Regions from separate parts of the Acinetobacter sp. MD2 genome, predicted to be linked through region 1. Evidence: predicted binding sites of a transcription regulator. Region 1 holds the regulator's gene; the other holds the start of a gene.
The links. The regulator PhoB, encoded in region 1, activates phosphate uptake and scavenging genes when phosphate is short. The targets are predictions, from matches to a motif close to TGTCATNAANCTGTCATAA.
Positions count from the first base shown of each region.

Region 2: the regulator PhoB is predicted to act here: its motif matches at 3,681-3,699, upstream of FXN70_RS00475 (inorganic phosphate transporter).

Region 1 covers NZ_VTDK01000010.1:37,389-43,636, reverse strand. The annotation lists gene gshA (glutamate--cysteine ligase) at 1-243, opposite strand, end outside; gene FXN70_RS11400 (CC0125/CC1285 family lipoprotein) at 673-1,230, shown strand; gene FXN70_RS11395 (DUF445 domain-containing protein) at 1,245-2,552, shown strand; gene FXN70_RS11390 (hypothetical protein) at 2,741-2,914, shown strand; gene FXN70_RS11385 (MATE family efflux transporter) at 3,145-4,509, shown strand; gene phoB (phosphate regulon transcriptional regulator PhoB) at 4,678-5,385, shown strand; gene phoR (phosphate regulon sensor histidine kinase PhoR) at 5,395-6,248, shown strand, end outside.
Region 2 covers NZ_VTDK01000001.1:101,003-107,250, forward strand. The annotation lists gene FXN70_RS00455 (aldose epimerase family protein) at 1-652, opposite strand, end outside; gene FXN70_RS00460 (MarR family transcriptional regulator) at 1,000-1,494, opposite strand; gene FXN70_RS00465 (EamA family transporter) at 1,603-2,499, shown strand; gene FXN70_RS11955 (transporter substrate-binding domain-containing protein) at 2,684-3,142, shown strand; gene FXN70_RS11960 (hypothetical protein) at 3,164-3,502, shown strand; gene FXN70_RS00475 (inorganic phosphate transporter) at 3,747-5,372, shown strand; gene FXN70_RS00480 (hypothetical protein) at 5,488-6,248, opposite strand, start outside.

The sequences.
Region 1 (6,248 bases):
CAATGCTGCGGTAATTGAGCTTTGTGGTGGGGTAATAAATTCAAGTAACGCTTCTGAATAATCGGTGGTGATATGCGGATGAGTTAATGCCGAACCTAAACCTTTTGGATGAGACAATTGCGACAAATAACCATCATGCTGCATACGCAAACTTTCTCGCTCAATCCCTCGTAATGTGCCTTGCAATAAGGAAGCATTGACCCACGCAGGGACAACAAAAGATTGTGCATTCGCTTGACTCATACAGATTTACTCACCTGAATTCTAAATTTTCGATTTTACTCATCAAACTTCTTGCATCGCCCAATGTATTCCGTCTAAATTGCCAGAACATTAGCACAATAAAAGAAGTTTACTGTCTGTTCAAATGAACTAGACAAACATGTTTAGCTTACAAGGTCTTGCCGCTTGTGCAAGGCTGTTCAGCATATTATTCAAAATAAAGCATCTTAAAGATGTGCTTTTATAAGAATCACTTCAAAAAAACAATCGCTATTTTTAGAACAGAGCATATCAAAACCTTATTTTCATGCTGTATTGTTTAGTTGATGGCTCAGCTTGCCCCCTTTTTGCGCTATATTTCTATACAAAATTACAACGCGATCTTAATGCTCAAATCATACTCATTCGCTACAACACAAGTATTAAACTAAAGGTTTGAAGGAATACACCATGAACAAAACCCTCTTGGGGCTACTCATTAGCGCTCCTCTTGCGTTATCTGCTTGTAGCACGCTTTCAACACAACCACGTAGTTTTGACCAACTCGGTCATTTCAGCAGTTATCCACTCAATAATCAAACCTTTCGTATTGGCTTTAAAACCGAACGTGATATGAGCTATGGCAGTGCACAAGAAATTGCACTCGTGAAAGCTGCACAAACTACATTACAACAAGGGTTCCGTTATTTTAAAGTCGTAAATGACCCGAGTAATCACAACCAAGCGCCTATGCAGCATCGTGTAGTTTACCCTGCACCACCACCAATGTTTTATCCTTATAGTCCTTATCGTCATATGGGTTTTTATGACCCATTCTTTAATAGCCCACAAGTCGTTACCTTTAGCGATCCCACCGAAGTGTCTTACACCATTGTCTGCTTTAAAGAGAAGCAACGCCATCCTGATGACGCATTTGATGCTAGCCTCATTTTAAAGTCATTAGGGGCAAAATATGGCTTAAGTCCATTTGGTGATATGCTACCTGCTTCAACCTCCACCACCCCTTGATTTAGGACGGCGCAATGGGTCTTACCACTCAACCAGACTCTCCCAACTTACAACGCAGCAAACGCTTTGCTAGCATTGCCTTAATCATTGCGATTATTGCATGGCTTATTTTGATTGTGAGTGCAAAATTTTTTCCGCAAGACACGCAGCTCATTCATATTTTAATGTTGGGTGCAGAAGCAGGCGTGGTGGGTGGACTTGCAGATTGGTACGCCATTACCGTGTTATTTCGTAATCCGTTTGGGCAGTTGCCCATTCCACGGTTTTTACGTGACCACACCGAAATTATTCCACGTAACAAAGCCCGCATTGCAGAATCGATGGGACGATTTGTCCAAGAAAATTTTTTATCACCAAATGTTGTGCAAAAAACCTTGGCTCAAACCGATTTAAGCATGAGTTTAGGCAAATGGCTTGCTTCACCACAAAATAGCCAACAAGTGACTTTATTAATGCAACAAAGCTTGCCCAAAGTATTCGACTTTGTTGGACAAGAACAAATTGCCCGTTTCATTCAAACCAATAGCGTGCAGTGGGTACGCAACACCCAAATTAATGGTCTTGCCAGTGAAATGTTACATGCCATTTTAGACAACGACTTTCATCAAGATTTATTACAACATGGCTTAGATATGGCGCATGAATGGGTGATTGCACACCCTGAACAAATGCGCGATATGACAGAAAAAGTCTTTAAAGAATTGGGCGTTGGAAAACTTGCGAAAGGTTTTCATTGGATTGGCATCGACATTCAGCAGCGTAGTATCGACAGTTTATTAATTAAAGTAGAAGCCATGCTCGCCGACCCTGAGCATCCGTGGCGGCAGCACATTGAAAATTATGCACATGGCTTAATGCATGCTTTGGCAGATGCCAATAGCAATGCCAGTATTCGGCTAAATGCCACGAAAAATGCATTGCTCGAAAGTCCACAAATGCTTAACTTCATGAGTGGTGCAGTGGTCATTTTATGTCAAGCGATTAAGCAAGATTTAGAAAAAACCAATTCAGGGATTGCACTCAATTTACGTGCAGCAATTGAATTATTAGGGGATAATTTAATCCAAAACAATGATGTTCGCCAATTGCTCAACCAACGCTTAAGTAGTGCTGCTATTGGGTTCAGTGATCAATATAGCAATAAAGTGATTCGTTTTATTAGTGAACGGATTCACGAATGGGACTCAACCGAAATGATTGCCAAAATTGAAAACGAAGTCGGTGGTGACTTACACATGATTCGGGTCAATGGCGTGGTGGTAGGTGCGTGTATTGGCTTAATTTTAGGGCTGATTCGTGCAGGACTTGAACTGTGGCTATAAGCTACAGCACTATCTACTCTAAGCCATTGTTTGGATATTTTGCATTCACTGTTTAGATATGTTATTCCTCTCATTCAAGAGGAATAACAATATGCCAAGCACAGGTTTGTGCCAATGCCTTTGCAATTTCACAGCAAGGTAATGTCATTGGACTGACTGTTGCAGATCAAACTGCGGTTGCAGCCTGTATGCAGTTTTTAGATGATCATCGTACCTTGGTAGAACCTGCTTGCGGGGCAACGCTATCGGTTTTATATGATCAAAAAATTACATTTTCTCCAACCGACCAAGTTCTCGTGATTGTATGTGGTGGTGCAACTACAAGCATTGCACAATTACATGACTATGCGCGAATGCTATAATTGCACAACCAAACGCTTTAACAAAAATCATCGGCAAAGAATCATGATGCCAAATGCTTTCTCTAATAACTGAATTTGCTCGAAAGCATCGATTTTTAGCCGCACAATATCATTATCCTAATAACAAAAAATTTAGCACAGGTAGATTGGCACTGCATTTACAGCAAGCCAACGTGGCGTTTTTTTAAATGCTTGTAAAATACAATGTAGATAAGGGCATTGAATTAATTATGAAAAAAGGCTTGGTTTTTTCCGAACAACATTTATGGAAAACCTTTTTGGTTTTTGTATTGCCTTTGGTTGCCACCAATATTTTACAAAACCTTTCAGGTACCATTAACAGCATTTTTGTCGGACAGTTTTTAGGCGTCGATGCAATTGCTGCCGTATCCGTGTTTTTCCCCATTTTATTTTGCTTAATGGCATTTGTAATTGGGCTTTCGGCAGGTACTACAATTTTGGTGGGGCAGGCTTGGGGGGCACAAAATATTGAACGCGTACAACAGGTGGTTGGTACAACCCTATTTTTGACTTTCTTCGGTGGTTTAATCATTGCCGCTTTTGGCATTGTCTTTGCTCCACATTTCTTACAAATACTTGGGGTAGATCAAAAAATCCTACCTTTAGCAATTCCGTATATGTGTAGTATGTTGGCAGGTAGCCCCCTGTTATTTGTCTACATTATTTATACTTCAGTGCTGCGAGGCGTTGGCGATAGCATAACGCCATTGGTTGCTTTGCTAATGACCAGTTTATTGGGATTAGTGATTACTCCTGCCTTTATTCAAGGTTATTGGGGATTGCCTAAACTTGGAATTGTCGCTCCTGCGATTGCATCAATTACGGGAAATATTGCAGTACTGATCTTTTTGGCTGTTTATTTAAATTTTAAACAACATCCGCTGCGCCCAAATCGACACTTTTTAAAGCAGTTACGCCTACAACCTCAACTTGCAAAAGCCATTTTAAAATTAGGTATTCCAACCGGCATTCAAATGGTCACCACCTCTTTAGCAGGCTTGGTTGTGGTCAGTTTAGTTAACCAATACGGCGCACATGCCACCGCTGCCTATGGTGCGGTCAATCAAGTACTCAACTATATTCAATTTCCAGCACTTTCTATTGCGATTGCTTCCTCAATTTTTGCAGCGCAAGCCATTGGTGCGAATAAAGCCTACTTACTTGGTAAAGTCCTGCGCACAGCAATGGGCATGAATTTGCTCATTACAGGCAGTTTAATTGTGTTGGCCTACTTATTTTCATGGCACTTAATGGCACTGTTTATTACCGAGCCAAGCGTCATGGCTTTAGGACAGCAATTGCTATTTATCATGCTATGGGCTGTTTTATTTTTTGGTGCGAATGCTATTTTTGCCTCAATTATGCGCGCAAGCGGCACAGTCACTGCCCCAATGCTCATCAACATTGGCTCAATTTTATGTATTGAATTGCCCTGTGCTTACTTGTTTAGTCATTTTTGGGGACTAAAAGGCATTTGGTTTGCTTACGCATTAGCTTTTGTCTGCTTATGTTTGCTACAAGGTGGCTATTATCACTTTGTTTGGAAGAAAAAAAGCATTCACCGTTTGCTATAAAACCAAAAATGAATGGCAGATGTCATATTTTTGTCATTGTCGTATCTGCATTTTGTCACAAATATGCTTTAAAATCGGCCAGTGCCCTTCCACTTGAAATGATATTGTCACAATTAAGCTTTGTAATACTTACATCACAGAACAACACTTTTAACAGGATAAAAGATTGTGAAAGAGGATTATATTTTAATTGTTGACGATGAATTACCCATTCGTGAAATGATCCATACCTCGTTAGATATGGCAGGTTTTCAATGCCTACAAGCAGAAGATGCCAAACAGGCACATCAAACCATTGTTGACCAACGCCCCGCACTCATTTTACTAGACTGGATGTTGCCAGGTGGAACCAGCGGTGTCGATTTATGTCGCCGCTTAAAACGTGATGAAAGTTTATCTGAAATTCCGGTGATTATGCTCACTGCACGCGGCGAAGAAGATCATAAAGTACAAGGCCTAGATGCTGGCGCAGACGATTACATGACGAAGCCATTTTCGACCCGTGAATTGGTGTCGCGTATTAAAGCGGTATTACGTCGTTCCAATGCCCTCAGTGGTGAAAAAACCATTGATGCCAATGGCTTATTGCTTGACCCTGTCAGCCAAAGGGTTAGCTTTTCTGATACAATTTTAGACATGGGCCCAACCGAATATCGTTTACTGGCTTTCTTTATGACGCACCCTGAACGCGCTTACACACGTGCCCAATTACTCGACCAAGTATGGGGTGGTAATGTTTATATTGAAGACCGCACTATTGATGTACATATTCGCCGTTTGCGTAAAGTACTTGAACCTTATGGTGTCGACCGTTTTGTGCAAACCGTGCGTGGCACAGGTTATCGTTTTTCAACCCGTGCAGATGTCTTAGGATAAACCTTTTGTATGTATGAACCTTATCCAACCCCTGAACTTAGCCACGAATATAAAAATTATCGTTATAGTTCACTTTGGCACTATGCCAAACAGGATTTAAGACAACTGTTCTTTTTTATGGTGATTGCAGGATTAGTTGGGTTTGGTATTGGTTACTTTTGGATCTGCATTGCGCTTGCCTGTTTCCTTTTTATTGTCTTGCAACTACGTGCCCTATATTTAGTCAACGCTTGGATTGCCAATCGCCCTTATGACGTACCGCCTAATTTAGATGGTATTTGGGGTGCATTACTGTTTAATATTTACCGTTCACAACGCCAAGAGCGGGTGGTACAAGCCGAAATGGTCGGTTTAATTGACCGTGCGCAATCCTCTTTAATTGCCTTGGCTGAAGCTGTTGTTCTAACCGATGAATTGCAACAAATTGAATGGTGGAATCCCGCTGCTACCCAATTGCTTGGCATTCAAGAGCTTGATCGTGGGCGCAACTTATTGGGTATTTTGCGTCAGCCTGCTTTTATTGATTATTTTCATCATTTAGAACAACATCCCGATGGTATTAAGCTCAAACTGTCGCTCGAAGAAGAACGCTATGTGCAAATTAAACTGACCCGTTTTGGTACAGAAAGTCGTTTACTGCTCGCCTACGATGTCACACGCATGCACAACCTAGAACAAATGCGTAAAGATTTTGTTGATAACATCTCGCACGAGTTACGTACACCACTTACAGTACTCAGTGGTTATTTGGAAATGTTCACCGATCAAGATGATTTTAATCCACGTTGGAAACGTCCTTTCGAGCAAATGCAAGCACAAACGAAGCGTATGAATGCTTTGGTGAATGATTTGTTATTGTTATC
Region 2 (6,248 bases), on a different contig from region 1:
GGTCTGCATTCAGCTGCACAATATGATCTAACACACCATAAGGACTATTTTTTGCACCTGCCAAATTAAAATAACTGTGGTTGGTTAAGTTTACAACGGTTGGTTTATTGGTTTTGGCTTTATATTCAATACTAAATTCATTGTTGTCCGATAAACTATATAGCACTTCGACTTCAAGTTTACCCGGGAAACCTTGGTCGCCATCTGGGCTGGTTAGTTTTAAAGACGCTTTGACTGTGTCGCCGTTACTGACCAATGGCTTGACTGCCCAAATACGTTTGTCATAACCCGGATTACCACTGTGTAAAGTGTTTGGCCCATTGTTTTTTTCTAAGTTGTAGGTTTTTCCATCTAGCGTGAACTTACCTTGACCAATACGATTGGCATAACGACCAATCAGTGCGCCAAAGTGAATACCTTCTTTAGTATCGGTGATTTCATAGCCTTTTAAGTCGTCAAAACCAAGCACGATATTGGCTTTTTTGCCTTCTGCATCGGGAGTAATGATTTTTGTAATCACGCCGCCAAAGCTAATAAATGAAACAAAAACACCATTTTTATTACTCATGGTGTAAACATCGACTGCTTTTCCATCTTGAGTTGTGCCGTACGGCGCACTTGTGAGTGTTGCAGCAAAAGTGGTGCTGGTCATGGCAAGACTTGCTGCACTTAGCAGCACGATATTTTTTAATTTCATTGATGAGTTTCCTTGAGTATTCTCTTTATCCGACTTTTGCTACCAATGTTTCGTATTTCATTATGGTGAAATCAAGCAAATATTGGGCTTATGCAAAATAGTCTATTGTAAACATCGGTTGGTCAAATCAATTTGATTTAAACCTGACATTCAAGATAACAGCGATTTAGCAACCGAAGCTAAAGATTTGTTATGTATAAATGTATTTTTATTGGCTAGATGAGCTATTTTTTTATAGCGATCATGGGGGGAAGATGCTGTGCAATTTGATCGCCTTATATCATGATAAAACGGCATGTGATTTAAGCCAAAGTGTGCTCTAATTTTTTCAACAGTTGATTGAGGGTTTCGACTTCGTTTGGCGCTAACCGAGACAGAAGTTGGTTTTCTAATTCAATATGTGCAGGAACGCATTCATTAATGATTTTTTCACCTTTGGGGCTTAATTTAACCATCAGGCTGCGTTTGTCATTTGGATCAATCACACGTTCAATTAAATTACGTTTTTCAAGTTGTTGTAAGCGATTGGTCATGGTGCCTGATGTCACCATCATATCTTTAAATAATAGCGTTGGGGTAATTGCTGCATTAGAGCGTTTTAACGTTGCTAATACATCAAATTCCCAAAATAACAAATCAAACTTTTTATAATTTTGCTCTAGTTTTTTGAGTAAATGAACTTCTACTCGTTTAATCCGCCCAATCGTTGCCATGGCCAATAATTCTTGTTCTGCATAGCCTAAAGCTATCCACTGCGCAATAATTTTATCGACTTGGTCATCTTGAAGTTGGTGCATGGCAAAGTTTCCAATGTTGTATTCGTATCATAGCGCATAAAATTATCTTGATGTTAAGATATATTTAAATTATCTTAACATCAAGATAATTGAGCAAGCTATCAAGTCATGCAATCAAATCATGAGATTAAGTATCTGTTTTTAACTTTAATTGCCCCGATATTGTGGGGAACGACCTATTTCACCACCACCGAATTTTTGCCTGCCGATCGTCCATTCTTAGCGGCAATTATTCGGGTACTACCCGCAGGACTGCTACTTACTTTACTCAAAAGAAAATTGCCACATGGACAACAATGGTGGCAGATTTTAGTGCTTTCATTTCTCAATATTGCATGCTTTCAAAGTCTTTTGTTTTTTGCTGCGTATCATTTAGAAGGTGGAATTGCTGCTGCAATTGGCGCCGTGCAACCGCTGATTATTTTCTTTTTGGCCATAGTGGTCGATAAAAAATCAACCGACATGAAATCATTTATGGCTATTTTATTGATGATCTTTGGCATGTGGGTACTTTTGGTATTAGGAAAAGATCAGCAGCATAGTTTTGACGTACTCGGTTGTGCTGCGGCATTTATGGGGGCGGTATCGATGGCATTGGGGACGTATTTGAGTAAAAAGTGGAAGCCAAATGTCGATAATTTAACCTTTACAGGATGGCAACTCTTATTTGGTGGTATTATTTTAATGCCATTATTTTTTGTTTTTGAAACATTGCCTAGCACACTTAGTTTAGCCAATATCTTAGGTTATAGTTATTTGGCAATTTTTGGATCGCTTATTGCCTATAGTTTATGGTTTTTAGGGGTAAGCAAATTGTCGCCAGTAGCTGTGTCTATTTTGGGCGTATTTAGCCCCATGACGGCTTTGTTTATCGGTTGGATTTTTTTGGGGCAACGATTATCGCTGTTGCAAATGATTGGTTTTGGTATTGTACTTGGGTGTGTGATATTTGTACAAATGCAGAGTTGGGGGCAAGGTAAGAAGCAACGATTGTCTCAAGTCTAAGTTGAGGGCTTGAATAGTGTAAATACATCAAAACTAATTGGTCATGCCAATAATTTTTTATATTGCTGCTGCAAATTTTCTTTTGTGAGAAATGAACGTATAAAACGCAGCAGCAAAATAGATGATTAAGCTGCACCAATATTATTGAGTAGTGGGCAAATATTTTGATTTGAACAGGGATGAAATGAAAAAACTTCAGTTTACTTTAAAGCCTTTACTGGCGTGTTTCAGTATTTGCACAATTGTTTCAAGTGTTGCATTTGCAAGCGATGCTTCAGACAAGCTCACAGCGTCTGCATCAACATTAAATCAAGTCATGAATAACGGTGTATTAAAGGTATGCCTGACAGGGGATTACAAACCCTATACGCATTTAAAAGCCAATGGTGATTATGAAGGAATCGATATTGGTATGGCAGAGTCATTGGCAAAAAGTTTAGGCGTGAAAACGCATTATGTGAAGTCGACATGGAAAAGCATTATTCCTGATGTTGTAGCGGCCAAATGTGATATTGCAGTGGGTGGAATTTCGGTGACTTTAGCGCGTCAGCAACAGGTCTTTTTTAGTCAGCGTTTAGATATAGATGGTAAAATTCCATTAGTACACTGTAAAAATAAGAAGAAATATCAAAGTATTGCATAAATTAATCAAACCACTGTGCGAGTGATTGAACCTGTTGGTGGGACCAATGAAGCTTTTGCACATCAATTTTTGCCAAAAAGTCAGTTAATTTTATCGGATGATAATGTCGGTATTTTTCAGCAATTGGTCGATAAAAAAGCCGATGTCATGATTACCGATGCTTCTGAAGCGCGTTATCAAAGTAAACAGCATCCTGAATTATGTGCGATTCATCCAAATGAACCGATGCAATATGGTGAAAAAGCCTATGTTTTACCGATAGGCGATATAATATGGAAAAACTATGTTGATCAATGGCTGCATTTGGCCAAAGCAACAGGTGAATATGATGCAATTGCTAAAGATTGGATTGGTCATTGAGCGTAAATATAATGTTGAAAGATTGGAGCCATAACGACCAAGTTGGCTTTACGAATCGATGAAATCAATGCGATGAGTGTATTACAAAGTTATATATTGTATTAAAAAGCTCCAAAATTGCTAAATTTGCTTCAAAATAAGGCAAAAGAGCAGAAATAATTTTTTCTGAAAATTAGAATGTCATATAATTGTCATAATTTAAATGAAGAATAAGGGGACTTTTTGATCCCCTTTACATGACTGCATGAATTCAACTATTCCTCCTGCACAAAAGTCAGTACAACTTGATTCAGTAAAGCCATCAAATGTACATGTACCGACACCTAAATTTTTTATGCCGGTATTTTTGACGGTAATTATTTCGACATTAATTTATATTGCTTTGCAAGTGAATGCAGATTTGGCCCATGTGCCGGCTTTGAGTCTGTATTCTGTTGTGCTTTTATCGACCGCTTTGGTCATTGCTTTGGGATTCGAGTTTGTAAATGGCTTTCACGACACAGCTAATGCTGTCGCGACCGTTATTTATACCAACTCTTTATCTGCGCCTGTTGCGGTAATGTGGGCAGGCTTTTGTAACTTTTTAGGGGTAATGCTCGCAAGCGGTACAGTCGCTTATGGCATTATTGCATTGTTACCTGTCGAACTGATCATGAATGTGGGCAGTGGTGCAGGCTTTGCGATGGTTTTTGCTTTATTGATTTCCGCGATTTTATGGAATCTCGGTACATGGTTCTTTGGTATTCCTGCGTCAAGTTCACATACGCTAATTGGCTCAATTTTGGGCGTTGGTATAATGAACCATTTACTCAATGCATCTGCGGGTGCAAGCAGTAGTGGTATCGACATGGATCAAGTATTCAAAGTAGGTAAAGCACTGCTATTCTCACCATTAATTGGTTTTGCTTTTGCTGCGGTTGTCTTCTTATTGGTGAAATTTTTCTTTAAGCGTCATTTAGAATTATTTCAGCCGCCAAAGGGCAATGAACCACCACCGCCTATTATTCGTGCGTTACTTATTTTTACCTGCACAGGCGTAAGCTTTGCACATGGTTCAAATGATGGTCAAAAAGGCATGGGTTTAATCATGCTAATTTTAGTGGGCTTGGTACCATTGGCGTATTCATTAAATAAAAATATGGATAGTCAACAAGTACAAAGTTTCACCCAATTATCTGCCCAAACTGCGGTGCTTATTGCACCAAATAATCAGAACGTAGATGACCAACAAGCACAAGCAGTACTTACGCGTTATTTGCAAAATCGACAAGTGACGCCTGAGGTGTTGCCTGCATTAGCAAGTATGACCCATCATTTGGGTCAAGAAATGGCACAGTATCCATCGTTAAAAGATATTCCTGAAAAACAAATCAGTGAAATTCGCAACGATATGTACTTAAGTACAACCACAATGAAAAGCTTAGCTAAGAAAGAAGCATTGCCTCATTGGGATGATGCACAGCAAAAGATAGTCAAAGCTTATCAGAAAAATTTAGACGGTTTCTTACAATATATTCCAACATGGGTAAAAGTCGCGGTTGCTTTGGCACTGGGGCTTGGTACGATGGTAGGTTGGAAGCGTATTGTGGTTACAGTGGGTGAGCGAATTGGTAAAGACCACATGACCTATGCACAAGGTATGTCAGCGGAACTTGTAGCAATGAGTACCATTGCCGCAGCAGATGGTTTTGGTCTGCCTGTTTCGACCACACATGTTTTAAATAGTGCTGTTGCAGGGACAATGGTTGCGAATAAGTCTGGCTTACAAGCATCAACTATTCGTAGTATTTTATCTGCTTGGGTACTGACCTTACCTGTGACAATTTGTTTGTCTGGTGGTTTGTATTGGTTGTTCTTAAAGTTTCTTTAAGTTGCTACCTCATTAATGAATATTAAAAAAGCTTTGCCTCGGCAAAGCTTTTTTTCTGGGATTATTTTAAGCAAAGTTGCTTAAAATAATCCTATAAGTAAAAAGCTGGGGCAGCTTATCCTTTAAATGAAAACTTGGCTTTGACTAAGCCATAAATGGCTGAAAAAGGCAGCGCACTGCGAACCAAATAGGCGCTATTCCATAATCCTCCATGATTGGCACCATCCATCATGAGAGCCAAAGGATGCTCAAGTGAGGCATTTGGTTGTGCTAAAGCATGTGGATTCTGCAAATCGTGAACCCACATTGCGGCCATAATTGCATTGGTGGTTTCTGGTGCAAAAGCTTCGACATCGAACAGATGTGCTCCTGCAAAAGCGGCTTTGAGTAAAGGGTTTTTTATTACAGATTGCGTTGTGGTGGATGGCGCGATATTAATACAAACGTGCTGCCCCTGTGCTTTGGCAACCAATGCGCGCCATTGTTGCAGTCGTTTGGCTAAGGCATAGTTGGGGCCTTGTTCAATCACTAAACCATCGGCAATACTATAAACTTGTCCATTGTCGGCACGAATTGCTTTATGCGTATGCGATTTGAGCAAATGTCGAATTGTTAAGCCCGAAACACCTTGTGCAACCAATTTTTCAAGGGTTGAGCGTTGTTTTAGCTTTTGTTGCGCTTTTTCCATTACTTGTTTGGGCACCGCATAAATATCGGTTGGGGTACACATAAACATTAAACTGCTGTCAGGTTTTTGAGTGCTGACATAGTGCATAATCGCATCCATTGCCATTGCCACGCGAACATGTTTTTCACCATCTAAATACGCAATAGCAGCTAAATCTAAGCGCTCTGGTCGCGTGGCAAGCCATTGGG